3 regions of the Micromonospora sp. PRAS1 genome follow, and region 2 is predicted to be linked to each of the others. Evidence: riboswitches for the same ligand, from Rfam matches in the RefSeq annotation. Region 2 holds a riboswitch; each other region holds the start of a gene.
What was found. A riboswitch is a leader RNA that binds a small molecule or an ion and turns the genes downstream of it on or off. The one in region 2 is predicted to bind S-adenosylmethionine.

Region 1 (5,893 bases), on a different contig from region 2:
GCGACCCGTTGCTGCTGCCCGCCGGAGAGGTGCGCCGGCCGGGCGTCGGCCTTTGCGGCCAGCCCCACCCGGTCCAGGTGCTCGCGGGCGAGCGCCGCCGCCTCGTCCTCGCCGAGCTTGCGGATCCGGCGCAGGGCGAGGGTGATGTTGCGCAGCACGCTCATGTGCGGAAAGAGGTTGAACTGCTGGAACACCATGCCGATCCGCTGTCGCAGGGCGTCCGGGTCGTCGCGCAGCACGCTGCGGTCGTCAAGCAGCACGTCGCCGCGGTCGGGTTCGAGCAGCCGGTTGACCGTACGCAACAGGGTCGACTTGCCCGACCCGGACGGGCCGATCACGCAGGCGGTGGCGCCCCGGGCCACGTCCAGGTCGACTCCGCGCAGCACCTGGTGCTGCCCGAAGGCCAGGTGCACGTCGCGCAGGCTGAGACTTACCGATTTGCTCATCGCTGGTTGCCTCCGGCGGCGCCGGGCAGCGCCAGGTCCAGGTCGTCGGGGTCGTCGCCGGCCGGTCCGGTCGCCGGTCGGCCGTGCCGCAGCCGCCGGTCGATCCAGTTGACCACGTGGGTCAGCGGCACGGTCAGCGCCAGGTAGAAGAGCCCGGCCAGCAGCAGCGCGGACTGGTTGCCGGTGTTGGCCGCGTAGTCCTGCCCGATCCGGAACAGCTCCCGCTGGCTGGCCAGCAGGCCGAGGAAGTAGACCAGGCTGGAGTCCTTGATCAGGGCGATCAGCTGGTTCACCCAGGCCGGCAGGATCCGGCGGATGCCCTGCGGGATGATCACCATCCGCATCGCCTCCCACCAGGAGAAGCCCAGTGCGCGAGCCGCCTCCAGCTGGGTCGCCTCCACCGACTGGATGCCGGAGCGGAAGATCTCCCCGATGTACGCGGAGGCGATCAGCGACAGCGCCAGGATGCCAAGCGGGTACGGGTTGGGCCCCCACACCTGCATGCCGAGCGGCGCCAGGCCGACGCCGATCAGCAGGATCGTCGCCGCCGCCGGCAGACCGCGGAACACGTCGGTCCAGACCCGGGCCGGCCAGCGCAACCATCGGGTACGCGAGATGCCCGCCACGGCCAGCAGGATGCCCAGCGCCGAGCCGAGCAGGGCGGCGGTGACCGCCAGGATCAGCGTGTTCGGCAACCCGACGGTGAGCATCTCGGGTAGTGCCTCGCGCATCGACTCCCAGTCGAAGAACGTCTCCCACAGGGTGCGCAACGGATCCACGGTCAACCTCCGCCCGGCTCGCTCGTCGTCCTACTTCAGGAAGCGGCCGACGCCGAGGGCGCCGCCGAACCTGCCGCCGAGGGCACCGAAACCTCGCCGCTGCCCGGGGTGAAGTCGTCCGGGATGGGCCGGCCCGGGTAGTACTGCTCCTGGAGCCGGGTCCAGGTGCCGTCGGCGATCACCTCGTCGAGCGCCTTGTTCAGCGCCTCGCGCAGCGCGTCGTTGCCCTTGGCGAAGGCGTACGCGGTCGGGGCGGGGCTGAGTTCGGTGGCGGCCACCTTGATCTTGCCGCCGCTGTCCGCCGCGGTCTTCTCACCGATTTCGGCCGGGGCGATCCAGGCATCGGCGGTGCCGGCCTTGAGCTGGTTGATCGCGCCGTTGTAGTCGGGCACACGTACCGGGTCGAGGCCCTTGTTGGTGGCGTAGTCGTCCTGGACGGTGCCCTGCACGACCACCACCCGCTTGCCGGGCAGTTCGTCGAAGCTGCTCAGCGTCGATCCGGCGGGTACGTCCAGGCCGAAGTAGCCGAAGTCGTACCCGTTGCCGAAGTCGACGGTCTTCTTCCGCGCCTCGGTGATGGTGATCGAGGAGCTGCCGATGTCGAACTTGCGGGTGTTCACCTGCGACAGCAGCGCCGAGAAGTCGGTGCCGACGAACTCCACAGTCAGCCCGAGTTTGTCGGCGGCGGCGACCAGCAGGTCGTTGTCGAAGCCGGTGAACTTGCCGTCGGAGAGGTACACGTTCGGCGGGGCGTCGGTGAGCGTGCCGGCCCGCAGCACCCCGGGTTGGAGCAGGTTGTACGGGTTGTCGGCGGTGCCACCGGCGGAGTCGGAGCCGCAGGCGGTCAGGGTGGCGGCAGCGAGGATGGCGGCGGTGCCGACGGCGGCGGCCCGGGTCAGGGCAGGAAGGAATCGCACAGGTGTCTCCTGATTGAGCTACGGCGGGCACGGACGTGCCACACCGACGGTCCGTCGCAGGACGGACCGCTGGAACGGATCGTGGGAAAGCGAGAGATTGGTCGGCCGACCCGACCGGCGCGGTCAGCTACACGCGGCGCTGCACACCCGCATCATGTCGACGTGCCGGCGTTGGGTCAGGCCGGCACCGGGGATGACAGGAGCGGATCGAGGGTCGTACGGCATGGCTCTCCTTCAGGTCGTGATGACCTGGGCAACCAGGCCACGCTTGCACCGGAGGCTGCTCCGATGCCTGGTCCTCACCCGGGGCACCCCTGCGCGGACGAGGGTTGCCGGCCAGCGAGCCGGGGCTTGACGCTGGCGCTCATGACCTGCCGACGAGGCTAGCAGCAGGTGACGGGGGAGCGTCCACCCGTTATGACGCCCCTCACGCGGATGGCCGGGGTACGGGGGTGTTGCCCGGAGGCGCGTGATCCCTTACGGTCTGGTCAGCGGTGGGCGGTGCGGTCCGCATCCGAGACGACACCGTCGGTGGTCCAGCACGCGGGCCGGGAGGGTGGCACTCCCGGGCCCCAGGCGCGTGGTGGTGTGCCGGCGGGCGAACCCCGAACCGTGCGGTGGCGCGTCGAGGCGCCGGCCCGGCGGTTACATGGGGGCGCGGACACCCACCGGGAGCCCCAGTTGTACCTCACCCCGCACGAGCAGGACCGCCTGCTCGTCCACGTGGCGGCCGACGTCGCCAGGCGTCGCCGCGAGCGCGGCCTGCGCCTCAACTATCCGGAAGCCGTCGCGGTGATCACCGCCTTCCTGCTCGAAGGGGCGCGCGACGGCAGGTCCGTGGTCGACCTGATGTCCTCCGGTCGCACCGTGCTGAGCCGGGACGACGTGCAGGACGGCATCCCCGAGTTGCTGGGGGAGGTGCAGGTGGAGGCGACGTTCCCGGACGGCACCAAGCTGGTGACGGTGCACCACCCGATCCCGTGATCCCCGGGGAGATCCTGCCGGCCGACGGCCCGGTGGAGATCAACGCCGGTCGGCCGGTGACCACGCTGCTGGTGGTGAACACCGGCGACCGGCCGGTGCAGGTCGGCTCGCACTACCACTTCGCCGAGGCCAACCCGGCCCTGGACTTCGACCGGGACGCCGCGTGGGGGCAGCGGCTCGCCGTACCGGCCGGCACGGCGGTGCGCTTCGAACCGGGGGTGAGCCGCAGCGTCGACCTGGTGCCGCTCGCCGGTACCCGGGTCGTACCGGGCCTGCGCGGCGAGTGCGGCGGCGCGCTGGACGGGAGGCGGGACGCGTGAGCGCCGTGGAGCGTGACCGGTACGTCGCCCTGTACGGGCCGACCACCGGCGACCGGATCCGGCTGGCCGACACGAACCTGCTCATCGAGGTCGAACACGATCACTGCGCCGGCGGCGACGAGGCGGTCTTCGGCGGTGGCAAGGTGATCCGCGAGTCGATGGGCCAGTCCCGGGCGACCCGTGCCGAGGGTGCCCTGGACACCGTCATCACCGGCGCCGTGGTGCTCGACCACTGGGGCGTGGTCAAGGCCGACGTCGGGCTGCGGGACGGGCGGATCGTCGCGCTGGGCCGGGCCGGCAACCCGGACACCATGGACGGCGTCCACCCCGACCTGGTCATCGGCCCGGCCACCGAGGTGATCGCCGGCAACGGCCGGATCCTGACCGCCGGGGCGGTCGACACGCACGTGCACTTCATCTGCCCGCAGATCGTCACCGAGGCGCTGGCCAGCGGGGTCACCACCCTGGTCGGTGGCGGCACCGGCCCGGCCGAGGGCACCCGGGCCACCACGGTCACCCCGAACGGCTGGCACCTGGCCCGGATGCACGAGGCGCTCGACGCGTTCCCGGTGAACGTGCTGCTGCTCGGCAAGGGCAACACGGTCTCCACGGAGGCGCTCTGGGAGCAGTTGCGGGCCGGTGCCGGCGGGTTCAAGCTGCACGAGGACTGGGGGACCACCCCGGCGGCGATCGACGCCTGCCTGCGGGTCGCCGACGCCTCGGGGGTGCAGGTCTCCATCCACACCGACACGCTCAACGAGGCCGGGTTCGTCGCCGACACGCTGCGCGCGATCGGCGGCCGGGCGATCCACTCGTACCACACCGAGGGGGCGGGGGGCGGGCACGCGCCGGACATCATCACCGTCGCCGGCGAGCCGAACGTGCTGCCTTCGTCGACCAACCCGACCCGCCCGTACACCCGCAACACCCTCGCCGAGCACCTCGACATGCTGATGGTCTGCCATCACCTGAACCCCGCCGTGCCCGAGGACCTGGCGTTCGCCGAGAGCCGGATCCGGCCGTCCACAATGGCCGCCGAGGATCTGCTGCACGATCTCGGGGCGATCTCCATAATCGGCTCGGACTCGCAGGCGATGGGCCGGGTCGGTGAGATCGTGCTGCGGACCTGGCAGAGCGCGCACGTGATGAAGGCCCGGGTGGGCGCGCTGCCCGGCGACGGTCGCGCCGACAACCACCGGGCCCGGCGGTACGTCGCGAAGTACACGATCTGCGCGGCCATGGCCAACGGCCTCGACCACGAGATCGGGTCGGTGGCGCCGGGCAAGCTCGCCGACCTGGTGCTCTGGGAGCCGGCCTTCTTCGGCGTACGTCCACACCTGGTGATCAAGGGCGGCATGATCGCGTACGCCCAGCTGGGTGATGCGAACGCCTCCATCCCGACCCCGCAGCCGATGCTGCCACGGCCGATGTTCGGCGCGTACGGCGGCGCGGCGGCCGCCACCAGCCTGGCCTTCGTCGCCCCGGCGGCGCTGGACGCCGGACTGCGGCTGGACGTGCGGCGCCGGGTGGCGCCGGTGGCCGACGTGCGGTCGCGCGGCAAGACCGACCTGCCGGAGAACGGAGCCCTGCCGCGCATCGAGGTCGACCCGGACACCTTCACGGTCCGGATCGACGGCGAGACGGTCGACCCGGATCCGGTGACCGAGCTGCCCATGGCTCAGCGGTACTTCCTGTTCTGATGGGTATCTCGACGATGCTGCTGCTCCTCGCCGACGGGCGCTTCCCGGCCGGGGCGCACGCCCACTCGACCGGGCTGGAGGCGGCCGTGGCGGGCGGCCGGGTGACCGACCTGGCCACGCTGGACGCGTACCTGCGCGGTCGGCTGGCCACCGCCGGACTGGTCGCGGCGGCCTTCGCGGCGGCGGCCCGGCGGGCGGCCTGGTCGGCGGGGCGGCCGGCCGTGCTGGTCCGGCTGGACGCCGAACTGGACGCCCGTACCGCCTCGCCCGCCCAGCGTTCGGTCTCCCGCCGGCAGGGCCGGGCGCTGCTGCGGGCGGGCCGCCGGATCTGGCCGACCGCCACCTTCGACGACCTGCCGGCCGAGCCGGGCGGGCCGCACCAGCCGCTGGTGCTGGGACTGGTCGGCGCCGCCGCCGGCCTCGACCCGGCGCAGGTCGCCACGGTCGCCGCCCACGCCACGGTGTCCGGCTCGGCCAGCGCCGCCGTACGCCTGCTCGGCCTCGATCCGTATCAGGTCCAGTCCCTGCTGGTGCGGCTCGCCGGCGCCTGCGACGCCGTCGCGGCGCGGGCGGCTCGGGCCGCCGAGGCACCACCGCAGCGGCTGCCGGCCGCCGCTGCTCCGCTCGCCGACATCCATGCCGAAGCCCACGCCACCTGGGAGGTGCGTCTCTTTGCGTCCTGAATTCGAGCACGACGAGTCCGTTCCACACACCCACCCCGAACCGGGGGTCGACCCGCACGCCCCG
Region 2 (5,893 bases):
CGTGATCGGGCCCAACTGGATCAACGTCCAGGCGACCAGCCGGCCGCTCTGCTCGTGCACCGCCCCCAGGTGGTAGCGCCGCCGGCCGCGCAACGCGTGGGACCGCTCGGACTCCCGGAGCCGCACGACGTCGATCTTCTCCGCCTCGATCGTCAGGTCACCGACCGGCGCGTCGATGTTCAGCCGGCTACCCAACCGGGCGACGTCGGCCGCGTACTCCTCGGGGACCGCGCCCTGCCACGTCACCGTGCGGTAGCCGGCCGCCCGCGACCGGGCCTGCTCGTGCAGCGCGGCCAGCGCCGCCTCGTCGAGGCGGGCGGTCTCCAGCCGGCGGCGCACCACCGGCAACGCTGCCTGCGCGCCGACCGCCGCCGCGAAGGCCGCGCCGGGCGTCGGCCGGTCGGGCTCACCCGGTGGCACCCCGCCGACCTCCGCGATCAGCCGCTTGCGGCCATGCTCGCTGGCCACCCGGCGGGCGTACCCGAGCAGTGCCTGACCCACCCCGCGCCGCCGGTGCGCCGGGTCGACGAACAACTCGACGCTGGCGTTGTCGGTGTTGTCCAGTTGCCCCAGCCGTAGCCACAGGTAACCGACGGCCTCGCCGCCGCGCCGGGCCAGCGCGCGGTGGATCAGGCTGCCGTAGGGCGGATGGGCGGCGATCAGGCCGAACTCCACGCGTTCGCCAGCCGGGACGTCGGGCGCGTCGACCTGCTGGGCCGCCGCGAAGATCCGGTACGCGTCGTCCAGCGCCGCCTCGTCTGACGGCTCGAAGGGGGTGACGGCGATGTCCATGGCCGCGAGCCTGCCCGCCACCTCCCGGCCATCGCCACCGGTTTTTCCGCCAGCGGTTCCTCCGCCTCGAAGAGCCAGCGGTTCCTTCGCCCCGGACCGTCGGCGGTCTCTTCGCCTCGGACAGCGGAACGGGCCAGCGAATATTCGCTGGCCCGTTCCGGACGTTGGTCGGGAGGGTCGATCGCACAACGCCTCCGGCGTTGGGTCGTACAGACTAAAAGTCTCCGGCGAAACGCCCTCCCGCACGGAGCATCTTGCGCCGTCCGGTTCCTGCCGTCAAGTCCCTGCCCGCGCGTTTCGCAAAATGCAAGGAAGGGCCCCTTGTTAACGCCTCGAGTATAGGAAGGGTCCCTTATTAACCGACGAGTCAGCTGAGCAAGCCGGCATCGCGGGCGGCCCGCAGCGAGGGCTTGATCCGGTGGGTCGGGCCGACCTCGCCGGCCACCGCGTCCAGGGTCTTGAGGCCCTCGCCGGTGTTGAACACCACCGTCTCAGCGGCCGGGTCGAGCCGGCCGGACTCGACAAGCTTGCGCAGCACCGCGACGGTCACCCCACCCGCGGTCTCCGCGAAGACCCCGGTGGTACGCGCCAACAGCCGCACCCCGGCGCGGATCTCGTCGTCGTCGGCGTACTCCATCCAGCCGCCGGTGCGGCGCACCGCCTCCAGTGCGTACAACCCGGCGGCCGGGTCGCCGATGTTCAGCGACTTCGCGATCCCGGTCGGCTTGACCGGGGTGATCACGTCGCTGCCCGCGTGCAGGGCGGTGGCGATCGGGTTGCAGCCGGCCGACTGCGCCCCGAAGACCCTCCAGCCACCGGCCGGCGCCTCGACCAGCCCGATCTCGACCAGCTCGCTGAACGCCTTGTCGATCTTGGTGAGCAGCTCACCGGAGGCCATCGGAATGACCACCTGGGCGGGGATGCGCCAGCCAAGCTGCTCGGCCACCTCGTAGCCGAGCGTCTTCGAGCCCTCCGCGTAGTACGGCCGGACGTTGACGTTCACGAACGCGGTGTCCTCGAACTCGTCGGTCTCCACCAGTTCGCCGCAGAGCCGGTTCACGTCGTCGTACGACCCGTCGATGGCGACCAGTTCACCGCCGTAGACCGCAGTGGTCACCACCTTGCCCTGCTCCAGGTCGCTGGGGATGAAGACCACCGACGGGGCACCCACCCGGGCCGCGTGCGCGGCGACCGAGTTGGCCAGGTTGCCGGTGGAGGCACAGGCGAAGCGGGAGAAACCGAGCGTACGGGCGGCGGTCAGCGCCACCGAGACCACCCGGTCCTTGAACGAGTGGGTCGGGTTGGCGCTGTCGTCCTTGACCCAGAGTGGGGCGGTGAGGCCCAACTCGGCGGCGAGCCGGTCGGCGGCCACCAACGGGGTGAACCCGGGGTCCAGGGTGACCCGGGTGGCCGGGTCCTGGCCGGCGGGCAGCAGGGCGGCGTAACGCCAGAGATTGCGCGGGCCGGCCTCGATCTGCTCGCGCGTGACGGTGGCGAGCGCGGCCAGGTCGTAGTCGACCTCCAGCGGGCCGAAACACTCGTAACAGGCGTGCTGCGCGGCGAGCGGGTAACGGGCCGAACAGGCGCGGCAGACCAGGGCACGGGCGGGGCTGGCGGTGGTGTCGATACCGGGAGCGGCGAGCGTCGACGTCATGTCGAAGTCCTCTCATCTTTCCCCGCATCGCACGGTACGGCGGGGACGGAATTGGCACCTGCCCCGCCGAACGCGCAACGGTGAGCGCGCGGGGTGGTTGCCGGGGCGTCGTCGGGCCGTATCCCTCAGCCCCTCTGGATGAGGTATGCAGTTGTGTCGCCGAGTCTAGGCAATCCGGCGGCGCTCGTCGCCCGTCAATCCCAGCCTGTGAGCGATTCCTCAGCGGCACCGTCACGTGCCCCGGTGCCGCTGAGCACCGCCGTCAGGCCGGCACCGACCGCCGCTCGCCGGTGTCGAGCGCCACCGCTTCGGCCGTTCGCTGCCGCAGCAGCGTGTCCAGCGCCCAGTTGCCCGGGCCGAGCACCGCGATCAGGAAGAACGACCAGCAGAACAGCACGGACAACTCGCCGTGGTTACTTAGCGGCAGCAACGCCTCGGGCTGGTGGACCACGAAGTACGCGTACGCCATCGAGCCCGACGCCAGCAGCGCGGCCGGGCGGGTGAAGAGGCCGACGAGCACCAGCGCGCCACAGAGCGCCTGGATCAGGGCGGCCCACCAGCCGGGCCACTGCCCGAGTGGGACTGGATCGCCGCTACCACGGTTGCCGCCGAAGACGCCGAACAGGGACGCCAGTCCGTGGCAGAGGAAGAGCAGGCCGATGACCATGCGGAACAGGGACAGGGCCGGCCCGCCGAACCGGTCAGTACGCATTCCGGTACCTCCAATGGAGATGGGTGGTGGGCACCCAGAATGCGAGAAGCTATAGATAGTTGTCGATGCAATCTCTTCCTTTGGGAACGCTCCCATGCTCATCCTACCGCCTGGAACTTCCGAAATCCGCTCCGCTCGGAGGTAGCCCGCCCGCATCGCCAGCCAAATCGCCTGGCCAGCGCATCCAGCGGGCCTACAACATCGACGCCCGCCATCCCCCGAGATCGACTGCCCACCATGGCCGCCGCCCCCACTCGACCACCCCGACCGCCGGCCCCGCCGCCCACTCAGTAGATCTTGGAAAGTCCCGTCCGCGACGAGCGGAACCTTTCCAGGAATTCATCCGTTCGAGGCTGCGACGACTCCTACTGCACCCGATCTGCCACGAAGACGCCCAGCCCCTGATGGCCGTACAACTCGCCAGTCTCGATCAGGATCGTGATCGCCTGCCGGACGGTCGACATGCTCCCCACCTCGTACAGGTCGGCCAGTTCCTTCGTGGACGGCAGCTTGTGACCCGGAGGCCATTCACCTTCGGCAACCCGCCTCCTGATGTCGGCGATGATCCGTCGATAGTGCGGCTCGAACTTCCGAGATGTGGACATGCGAAGACTCCCAGCTAGGCATGTCCATCTGACCACGGGCACCAGACCAACTTCAACCGCATCGTTGACTTTACCGACATTATCGGTAAAGTCGTCGCCGGAGCGCCCAGCTAGGCACTGGTCGACTCCCGGCCGGGGCAGCGAAAGAGGCTCGGATCCCCCATTGGGTCGATGCCGGCTGCCCCGGCACCCAACTCATGGCGAGGAGGTTCGGTGTGCGGCCTGCCGGCGTACCGCAGTGGGTCGACCGGAGCCGGCAACACGACGGCCTGATGTCACCACGGAAGCAGGACCGGGGCGGGTGCCGGGCTCCGGCGGCAGTCACCCGGGTGACTGCCGCACGACCCCGCCCGTCTCGGTGCCGTTCCCATTGAGCCCCAGGGAGGCGACCACATGTCCGAGGAACGTTGGATCATCCACCTACCCACGACCGCCATCAGCCGGAAGGCTGCGTTTGCGCTGGCGGTGACCTTGCGCGAATCGCTGGGGCACGTCACCACCATCGACTTCGGCGAGACCACGATCAGCGAGGAGGACCGGCAGTTCCTGCACCTGCGCGTCTGGTGCGACCACCTCCTGCCCACCGGTCGCTGCGTCCGCCGCGCCTACCACGGCGGCGAGTGCACGGCACGCTGACCACCTCTTGGGTGCGGCTGACTTTGACTGGGACCACCAGCGGCGGCGAACGGTGCGACGATGACGCGATGCGGGGGACAGCTCAGGATTCGATGCCGAGGACGACGTACCGCGCCGGAACGGTCGGCGGGCGTGACGGCAGGCCCGACAGCCTCGGCGGCAGGCTCGGCGGTCGCGGCGGCAGGCTCGGCGGTCGCGGCGGTAGAGCCGGGCGGCATCGGAGGTTCGTCGCGTTGCTCGCCACGGTTGCGCTGCTCGCCGGCTGCGCGCCGGTCGACAGGCCGGGTGACACCGGGGCGGGCGCACTCGACGTGAATCCGGGCCTGGTGTCGCCGTGGCCCACCGAGCCGGGCGGCTCGCCGGACCGTACGGAATCGCTGGCCAGCCCGGAGTCGACCGCCTGCCCCGAAGCCGGCGTACGGATCCGATACCTGGGCGTCAGCGCCGCCATGGGACTGCGTGCCATGGGGCTGGAACTGGTCAACTGCGGGACGGAACGGTATCGAGTGGACGGCTATCCGGTGCTGCGGCTGCTGGACGGCGAGGGGAAGCCGATCACGGTCCGGGTGATCCCGGGGGCGAAGGGAATCACGTCGGGCTTCGACGACCCGCCCCGACCGCTGGTGCTGGCACCCGGCGAGGCGGCGGGCGCGGCCGTGCTCTGGCGCAACCTGGTCGACGACCCGACCGTGGTCGCGACAAACGCCGAACGGCTGGAGGTCGCCCCGGCGGAGGGTCAGCCGACACAGGACATCGGCATGGAGGGGCCGATCGACCTCGGCAACACCAACCGTGTCGGCGTCAGCGCCTGGAAAAAGCGTCCCCCGACCACTCCCACCCCCACCCCGGCACCCCCCACCCCCACACCACCGCCCTCCCCCGCCCCACTCCCATAGGCGCCGATCATGCACTTGCCGTCCCCGCTAATCGGACTTAGCGGGCGCATTGCCGACCACAAGTGCATGATCGCGGCAGGTAGTGGGGGTTGCGGGGCGAGGCGGTGTCAGGAGACGACGTCTTTGCGGGTGAAGCGCCAGAAGGCCAGGCCCCAGAAGAGGGTGGCGTAGGAGATCGCGGAGATGGTGCCGCGGACGATGTCGTCGGTCTGTACGGGCGTGGAGAGCAGTCCCAGCCAGGCGTTGCTGTAGTGGGTGGGCAGGAACGAGCGGATCGCGCCGAGCGCGGTGATCTGGTCCAGGATGCTGGAGAGGATCCAGAGCAACACCGCGCCACCCACCGCACCGAGCGCCGCGTCCGTGATCACCGAGAGCAGGAACGCCAGACCGGCGACGACCAGGAGCACCACCGCCAGATAGCCGAGCACCGCGAGCAGCCGCAGCAGCCCCTCGCCCGGCTCAAGTTGGGCGGCGACCGTGCTACGCAGCGGTGACCAGCCGTACCGGAGGGTGCCGATCAGCAGGGCCGTGCCGGCGAGCAGCAGCAACGCCAACGCCGAATAGGTGAGCGCGACCAGCAGCTTGATCGCGAGCAGGC
Region 3 (5,893 bases), on a different contig from region 2:
CGACTACCGCACCCGACTCGGATGAACGGCAGCATCGCCGAGTTGGTCGCACAGCTCCTCGCCGTACGCGGAAAGCTTGATGCCGCAGCCGTCACCGCGCTGCGCGCCCGGACGGACGCCGAGGTGGCCTTGGCGCGGCTGACCGAGGTACAGCGCGGTAGCAGCGACAAGCGGTTGGGCGCCGCCGTGGCGGACGCCGAGGTGGCCCGGGACAAAGCCGGCCGCTACGGCCGGCTGCTGGCTGATGCTGCCCGCCACATCACCGCGTACGTCAACACGATCGCCCCCGGCGCCGCGCCCACCGGACCAGATGATGCGGCTTCGCCGTCCGGTGAACGTGTGGTGACCGAAGCTGAGCGACGCGGGCGGCGTGCCGACATTGCCTGGCGTAAGCAGGTCCAGAAGGCCGATGACGTCGAGGACGGCCTGAAGAACGCCGAAACCAGCGCCCGCGACGTGTTCAAGTTCTTCAAGCAACATGGCGACGGCCAGGGCGACACCTCAAGCGGTACGACAAGCCCTGAACTCCCGCCCGCACAGGATCGACCGCATGTCGACAACCCGGTGACCGCCGCAGTGATGGCGGCTGGCGCGTTGGCGGTGACCGTGAAGGCGATATGGAACCATGGCAAAGCGCGACGAGCGAGGAAGCGGGACGAAGATGATCAAGCCTGAGCTGCCCGAGTACATCCGCACGATGGTTCGCGGCGATTACGCCGCCAACGACGCGGTCGAGGCCAAGCTTGACGACGAGGGCTGGGATGGGCTCCCGCGCTACCTCGCCGCAGTCTTCTTCCTCGCCGTTGACCGCCGCTTCGGCGAGACCGCCGGCCGTGCCGAGGTCATCGCCTTCGTCGGCGAGCTACGCGCCGGACTCGCCGACGGCGGGCCGGACATCAATGCCGAGGCTGCCGAGCAGCTCATCATGTCCATCATCGACCCATCGCTCGACTACTCGATGAGCCAGGAGATGATCGGCCGCATCCAGGCGGCCACCGTGCAGAAAATCCTTACTGAGGAGAACCTGTCGGACGACGAGCTGGACGGCCTACTCACGGAGGCTGTCAGCCTGTCCATGCGCCCCTGATCTCAAGACGCACCGCCCCGACCGGGCCGGTGCCTTCGTGGTCGGGGCGGTGGTGCCTATCGGGTGCTGCCGGCCGGGGGTCCGGTCTCACTTCAGGTGCCGGGCGAAGAACCGGTTCGCGTCGTCTGCCTCGAACGGCGGTACGCCGGTGTGTCCGCCCATGTTGGCGTGCAGCGTCTTCTCCGTGGAGCCGAAGGCGTCGAACAGATCCAGCGCCAGTTGCCGGTCGTTTCCTTCGTCGTCCCATTGCAGCAGGACCTGCAACGGAATGGTGACCTGCCGGGCCTCCGCGAACATGGTGCGGGGCACGAAACTCCCGGCGAACAGAAGGGCCGCCAGGATGCGCGGCTCGACCACCGCCAGCCGGATGCCGATGGCGATGATCCCTCCCGAGTAGCCGACCGGGCCGCCGAGTTCGGGCAGCGCAAGCAGGGCGTCGAGGGCGGCCCGCCATTCCGGGACCGCCTGGTCGACAAGCGGAAGGACGAGCCGGTCGATGGTCTCGTCGGCGACCGGCTCGCCGGCCTGCAACGCCCGGCGCAGGTCGGCGCGGGCCTCCTCGATGGCGACGAGGCGGGGCCGGTCACCGCCGCCGGGAAGCTCGATGGTGGCCGTAGCGAAGCCCTCCGCTGCGCAGTGCTGGGCCCGGGCCACCAGTCGGGGATACATCCTCGGCAGTCCGCCGGGGTGGCCGAGCAGGATCAGCGGTGCCGGAGCGGATACCGATGGAGGCGTCCACAGGATGCCGGGGACCTCGCCGAGGGAGAATTCGCGCTCGCGGACGCCGTCGGCGAGGCGCTGTTCGGAAGTGAACTTCATGGTCGTGCCTTTCGGGAATGCGCTGAACGGCGCTCCCGGACGACCTATCGCCCGACCGTGACCCCTGAGGGGAGCACCCATGTCGACACGTTCACGGGTACCACCTCCTCGGTCTCTCGCACGGCCTCCGGGAAGCTAACAGCGGTTGCCGTGATCCGCCAGCGGGTTATTGCGGAGGCTACGGCGCACCTGGCGAACTGACTCGGGCACCCGGCACGGGACACCGGGAGTACGGCGTAGTTGGTACGGTCTGGACAGGTCATGAGCGCCAGCGCGAAGCCCCGGCTTGCTGGCCGGCAACCCTCCGATCGTGGGCGGGGTGCTCCGGGTGAGGACCCGGCTCGGCACGGGTGTTGTCGAGCAAGCTGCGAAGCAGGAGGTGCTTTCGTGCCAGCTTTCATTTCCAGGCAGGACAGCGAATCCGACCGGGGATTCAAGCAGGACGACCTGCTGCGGGTACGCCTCGCCGACGCTGACGACGCCGGGCAGATCGCGCTGCTGCACGTCGACAGTTGGCGTCGCTACTACCGTGGCGCGTACTCCGATTCCTTCCTCGACGGTGATGTCGTCGCCGACCGGCGCTCGGTCTGGTCGACCCGCTTGGCCGGCCCCACCCACAGCCGGACACTGGTGGCCGAGGACGGCAGTCGGCTGATCGGCTTCGTCCATGTCAGGTTCGACCAGGATCCGCAGTGGGGCAGCCTCGTCGACAACCTGCACGTCACGCACGACCACCACCGCACCGGTGTCGGCACCGCGCTCCTGGCCCATGCCGCCCGAGCCGCTGTGGCACACGCGACGGCCCACGCCCTGTACCTGTGGGTCCTGGAGCAGAACAGCGCGGCGCAGCGGTTCTACCGGGCCTGTGGCGCCCGCCACGTCGAGACGGCGACGGTGTCACCACCCGGCGGAGACCCGTCCCGACTCAACGGCACTCCCCGCAAGTTCCGGATGGCCTGGCCGGACGCCACCGGGCCGAGCCAGCTCGACACCAGCCGGTTCGAGCAAGCTCCGATGCGCCCTCGGTCGGCCACCGGCGGCCACCGCGCTGCGCGGGCATGAACAGCTTCCCGGACAAGGCGATCCGCAGAACCCGCGTCCCGAATCGCATCCACCGCTCAGCCGGACGTTCGTGGTCACCGGCGCCTGCCGGCGCGCCGCTGCGAACCTGCCGCCTCGGCGGGTGCGGCGGCGGTGGGCCGTTACAGGGCGTGGCGGATCAGGAAGGTGGCCGTCGAGGTTGCGGCCCCGTCACCGATCGGCGAGATTCGCATCTGCCTATCGGCGTCGTGGCTCAGGTATCGATCCGGGAAGTTGTGCGAACGCAGTGACGTGTGCCTGCCGCCGATGCCGGTGACCGGGCAGAACGTGGCGTCGGCGCGGAACAGGGCGCTGCCGTCGGCGCGGTGCAGGAACACGCGGAATCCAGAGTGCCGGAGGTAGTGGCCGGGGAAGTTGACCGACTCGAACGAGACGCAGCGACCACTGGCGAGGCCGGAGCGGACGATGAACGCCGCGTCGGCTTTCGTGCCGGCGCTGCTGGCGGCATTGACCGGGTCGACTCGGGCCTGGAGGTTGGCGTGTCGTACCCGGTGACCGGGCAGGCTGGCGACTTCCAGACCGATGCGGGCGCCGGGAACCAGCACCGGGCCGGCCGGGCTGGCCGGGCCGGCGGGTACGGAAGGGGGTGCTGCGGGAACACTCGGGGCGAGTGGTGGAGCCTTGGTGGCCGGGTTCGTCGGCGTGCCGCTGGGGGTGGTCGGGCCGGAGCCGGGGTTGCTCGCGCCGCTGTCGTCGGTGCGCGGGTTCAAGCCGGGTCGGACGACGGAGTCGCTGATCGGAGTCTGCGGCGCGGCCCCGGCGCCTCGGGAGTCGGAACCGGTGCGCTCCGTGCCGGGCAGCCGGTCGTCGGCGAAGTCATCCGCGGCACGGTCGGGATGGGGCACCCCGGCAACGAACTCGCCACGGATCGGCTCCTGGAGCGTTCCGTCGCGGAGTGCCATCACCCCGACGACTGCGGTGATGACGACGAGCGCCACACCGCCGAGCAGGTGCGTACGCCGTGGGTCGGCGCGGCCGATGCGTCCACCGTGGCTGACCGGGGTGACGCGCGGTGCTCCGTCGCGGGAACGGTGCTCCGCCGCAGGTTCTCCGATCACCGGGACAAGGCCGACGGCCCTGCCCGCTTCGGAGGCACCCGGGTGCCGGGCCGTCGACGGTGCGACGCTTGTGGCTGGCGGCCAGGCAGTGATCCGCTGTGGGACTTCGACGGACCGGTGCTGCCGGGCACTGGCCTCCGGATGATCAGGGGCTGGCTGGGTGGGCTCCGAACCGGGCCGACCCGTCCCGGAGAGCCAACCGCCTATCCGCAGGTGTGACCGGTCGTTACCGCTCTGGGGCATGGTGCTCTCCTGCTGGTGCGACGCACACGGCCGCCCCGGAAATGATCAAAGGGCTGCGGCGGACACACTCTCACCTTTGTCAGGTTGATGCCAGTACCACACACCTAATCGTGATCAACCACGTTGGGGAGGGAACGGGCGGGAGGGGTTACTGGAAGCGGGCGCCCACCGGGGCGTTGCTGGTAGGGCGCAGGAAGGTCGACGGGGGAATCGCGCCGGTGGCGGTACGCGGGCCGGTGATGCTGCTCGGGTTGGTGCTGGCCAGCGTCCAGGTGCCGCCGAGGTCCCAGGAGTTGCCGCTGCCACGGGAGTTCGCGCCGAGCGAGACGTTGGTGCCGTTGCCGACCGCCAGGTTGCCGGTTAGCGTGCTTGTGGAGCGGCTGAAGTCGAACCCGGTGCCCGGGTTGTTCCAGGCGGTGCTCCGCTCGATCCGGTGCTGGCCGGGGTTGTTGTTGTCGATGAAGCCGCCGACCGCGTTGTTCCAGGTCATGCTGTTGCGCACGGTGTGGTTGGCGGCCACCCCGTTGCCACCCAGTTTGAACCCGTTGCCGTCACCTGTGTAGTCCGGCAGGTTCCACCGGTTGAACCCGTTGCCCCAGGCCAGGCTGTTCTCGGTGAGGATGGGCGAGCTGAACATCCAGTAGTCCAGCCCGTCGTCGGAGTTGTTCCACAGCCGGGTGCCGCGCACCACGTTGCCGGTGCCGGAGCCCTCCTTGATGGCCAGGCCGTCGGCGCTCTCGCCATTTTTGCGCGGGTCCCGGTTGCCGTACGAGTCGAGGTTGAGGATCTGGTTGTTGCTCGATGATCCCTGGATGTGCAGGCCGGACTCGTAGTTGTCCCGGGTCACCAGGCGCTCGAAGACGCTGTTGTTGACGTCCAGGCCGAAGACGCCGTACGGACCATGGATGATCTCCAGGCCGATCAGTCGCCACCAGTCGCCCTCGATGTGGACGGCGCCACGCTCGGGCCGGGGGATGCTGCCGCCCACCGGGGCCGGCGTGTGCGGCATGTTCTCCCCGTCGATGATGACCCGCTCGTTGTTGTGGTTGCGGATGGTGATGGGCCGGCTGGACGTACCGTCCTTCAGCAGTTGGATGTTGCTGCTCGGCGCGTACGTGCCGCCGCGCAGATAGATGGTGTGGCCGGGCTGGGCGAGGTCGACGGCCCGCTGGATGCTCGCCAGCGGAGCGCTCAACGTGCCCGGGTTGCCGTCGTTGCCGTTGGTGGCGACGTAGAGCACGTCGGCCGGTGGTGGCGCGTCACCCGCTTCGACGTCGAGGTGGTCCACGTTGGGCAGGCCGCCGGAGGTGGTCGGGCTGAGCCGGACGGTGTTGCTGCCGGCGGTCAGGCTCACCGACAGCGGCTTGGTCACCCAGCTGTCCCAGGCGCCGGTGACCTCGAAGGAGACGTTCCGCACGGTCGAGCCGTTGACGATCAGGTCGGCCGGGCGGACACCGGTCGTACCGTTTGCGAAGCGGACCCGCAGCTCGACCGTTCCGGCGGTCGCGACCGTGACGGTGAACTCGGCGTACGCGCCGGTGGCGTTGTTGCCGTTGCAGAATCCGGTGCCGGAGTAGCCGGACCA

Region 1: another riboswitch for S-adenosylmethionine. It lies ahead of AC507J_RS29105 (ABC transporter substrate-binding protein); the one in region 2 lies ahead of thrC (threonine synthase).
Region 3: another riboswitch for S-adenosylmethionine. It lies ahead of AC507J_RS26920 (GNAT family N-acetyltransferase); the one in region 2 lies ahead of thrC (threonine synthase).

What each region holds. Positions count from the first base shown of each region.
Region 1 covers NZ_JCANNB010000047.1:36,432-42,324, forward strand. The annotation lists gene AC507J_RS29095 (amino acid ABC transporter ATP-binding protein) at 1-446, opposite strand, end outside; gene AC507J_RS29100 (amino acid ABC transporter permease) at 443-1,225, opposite strand; gene AC507J_RS29105 (ABC transporter substrate-binding protein) at 1,261-2,142, opposite strand; SAM riboswitch class IV at 2,402-2,514, opposite strand; gene AC507J_RS29110 (urease subunit gamma) at 2,824-3,126, shown strand; gene AC507J_RS29115 (urease subunit beta) at 3,123-3,446, shown strand; gene AC507J_RS29120 (urease subunit alpha) at 3,443-5,146, shown strand; gene AC507J_RS29125 (urease accessory protein UreF) at 5,146-5,829, shown strand; gene ureG (urease accessory protein UreG) at 5,819-5,893, shown strand, end outside.
Region 2 covers NZ_JCANNB010000013.1:152,032-157,924, forward strand. The annotation lists gene AC507J_RS15075 (GNAT family N-acetyltransferase) at 1-792, opposite strand, end outside; gene thrC (threonine synthase) at 1,160-2,446, opposite strand; SAM riboswitch class I at 2,456-2,591, opposite strand; gene AC507J_RS15085 (DoxX family protein) at 2,709-3,158, opposite strand; gene AC507J_RS15090 (GntR family transcriptional regulator) at 3,524-3,763, opposite strand; gene AC507J_RS15095 (hypothetical protein) at 4,157-4,399, shown strand; gene AC507J_RS15100 (DUF4232 domain-containing protein) at 4,633-5,295, shown strand; gene AC507J_RS15105 (ABC transporter permease) at 5,403-5,893, opposite strand, start outside.
Region 3 covers NZ_JCANNB010000039.1:16,741-22,633, reverse strand. The annotation lists gene AC507J_RS26940 (hypothetical protein) at 1-25, shown strand, start outside; gene AC507J_RS26935 (hypothetical protein) at 22-675, shown strand; gene AC507J_RS26930 (hypothetical protein) at 662-1,087, shown strand; gene AC507J_RS26925 (alpha/beta hydrolase family protein) at 1,175-1,906, opposite strand; SAM riboswitch class IV at 2,164-2,279, shown strand; gene AC507J_RS26920 (GNAT family N-acetyltransferase) at 2,294-2,968, shown strand; gene AC507J_RS26915 (AbfB domain-containing protein) at 3,109-4,065, opposite strand; gene AC507J_RS26910 (right-handed parallel beta-helix repeat-containing protein) at 4,457-5,893, opposite strand, start outside.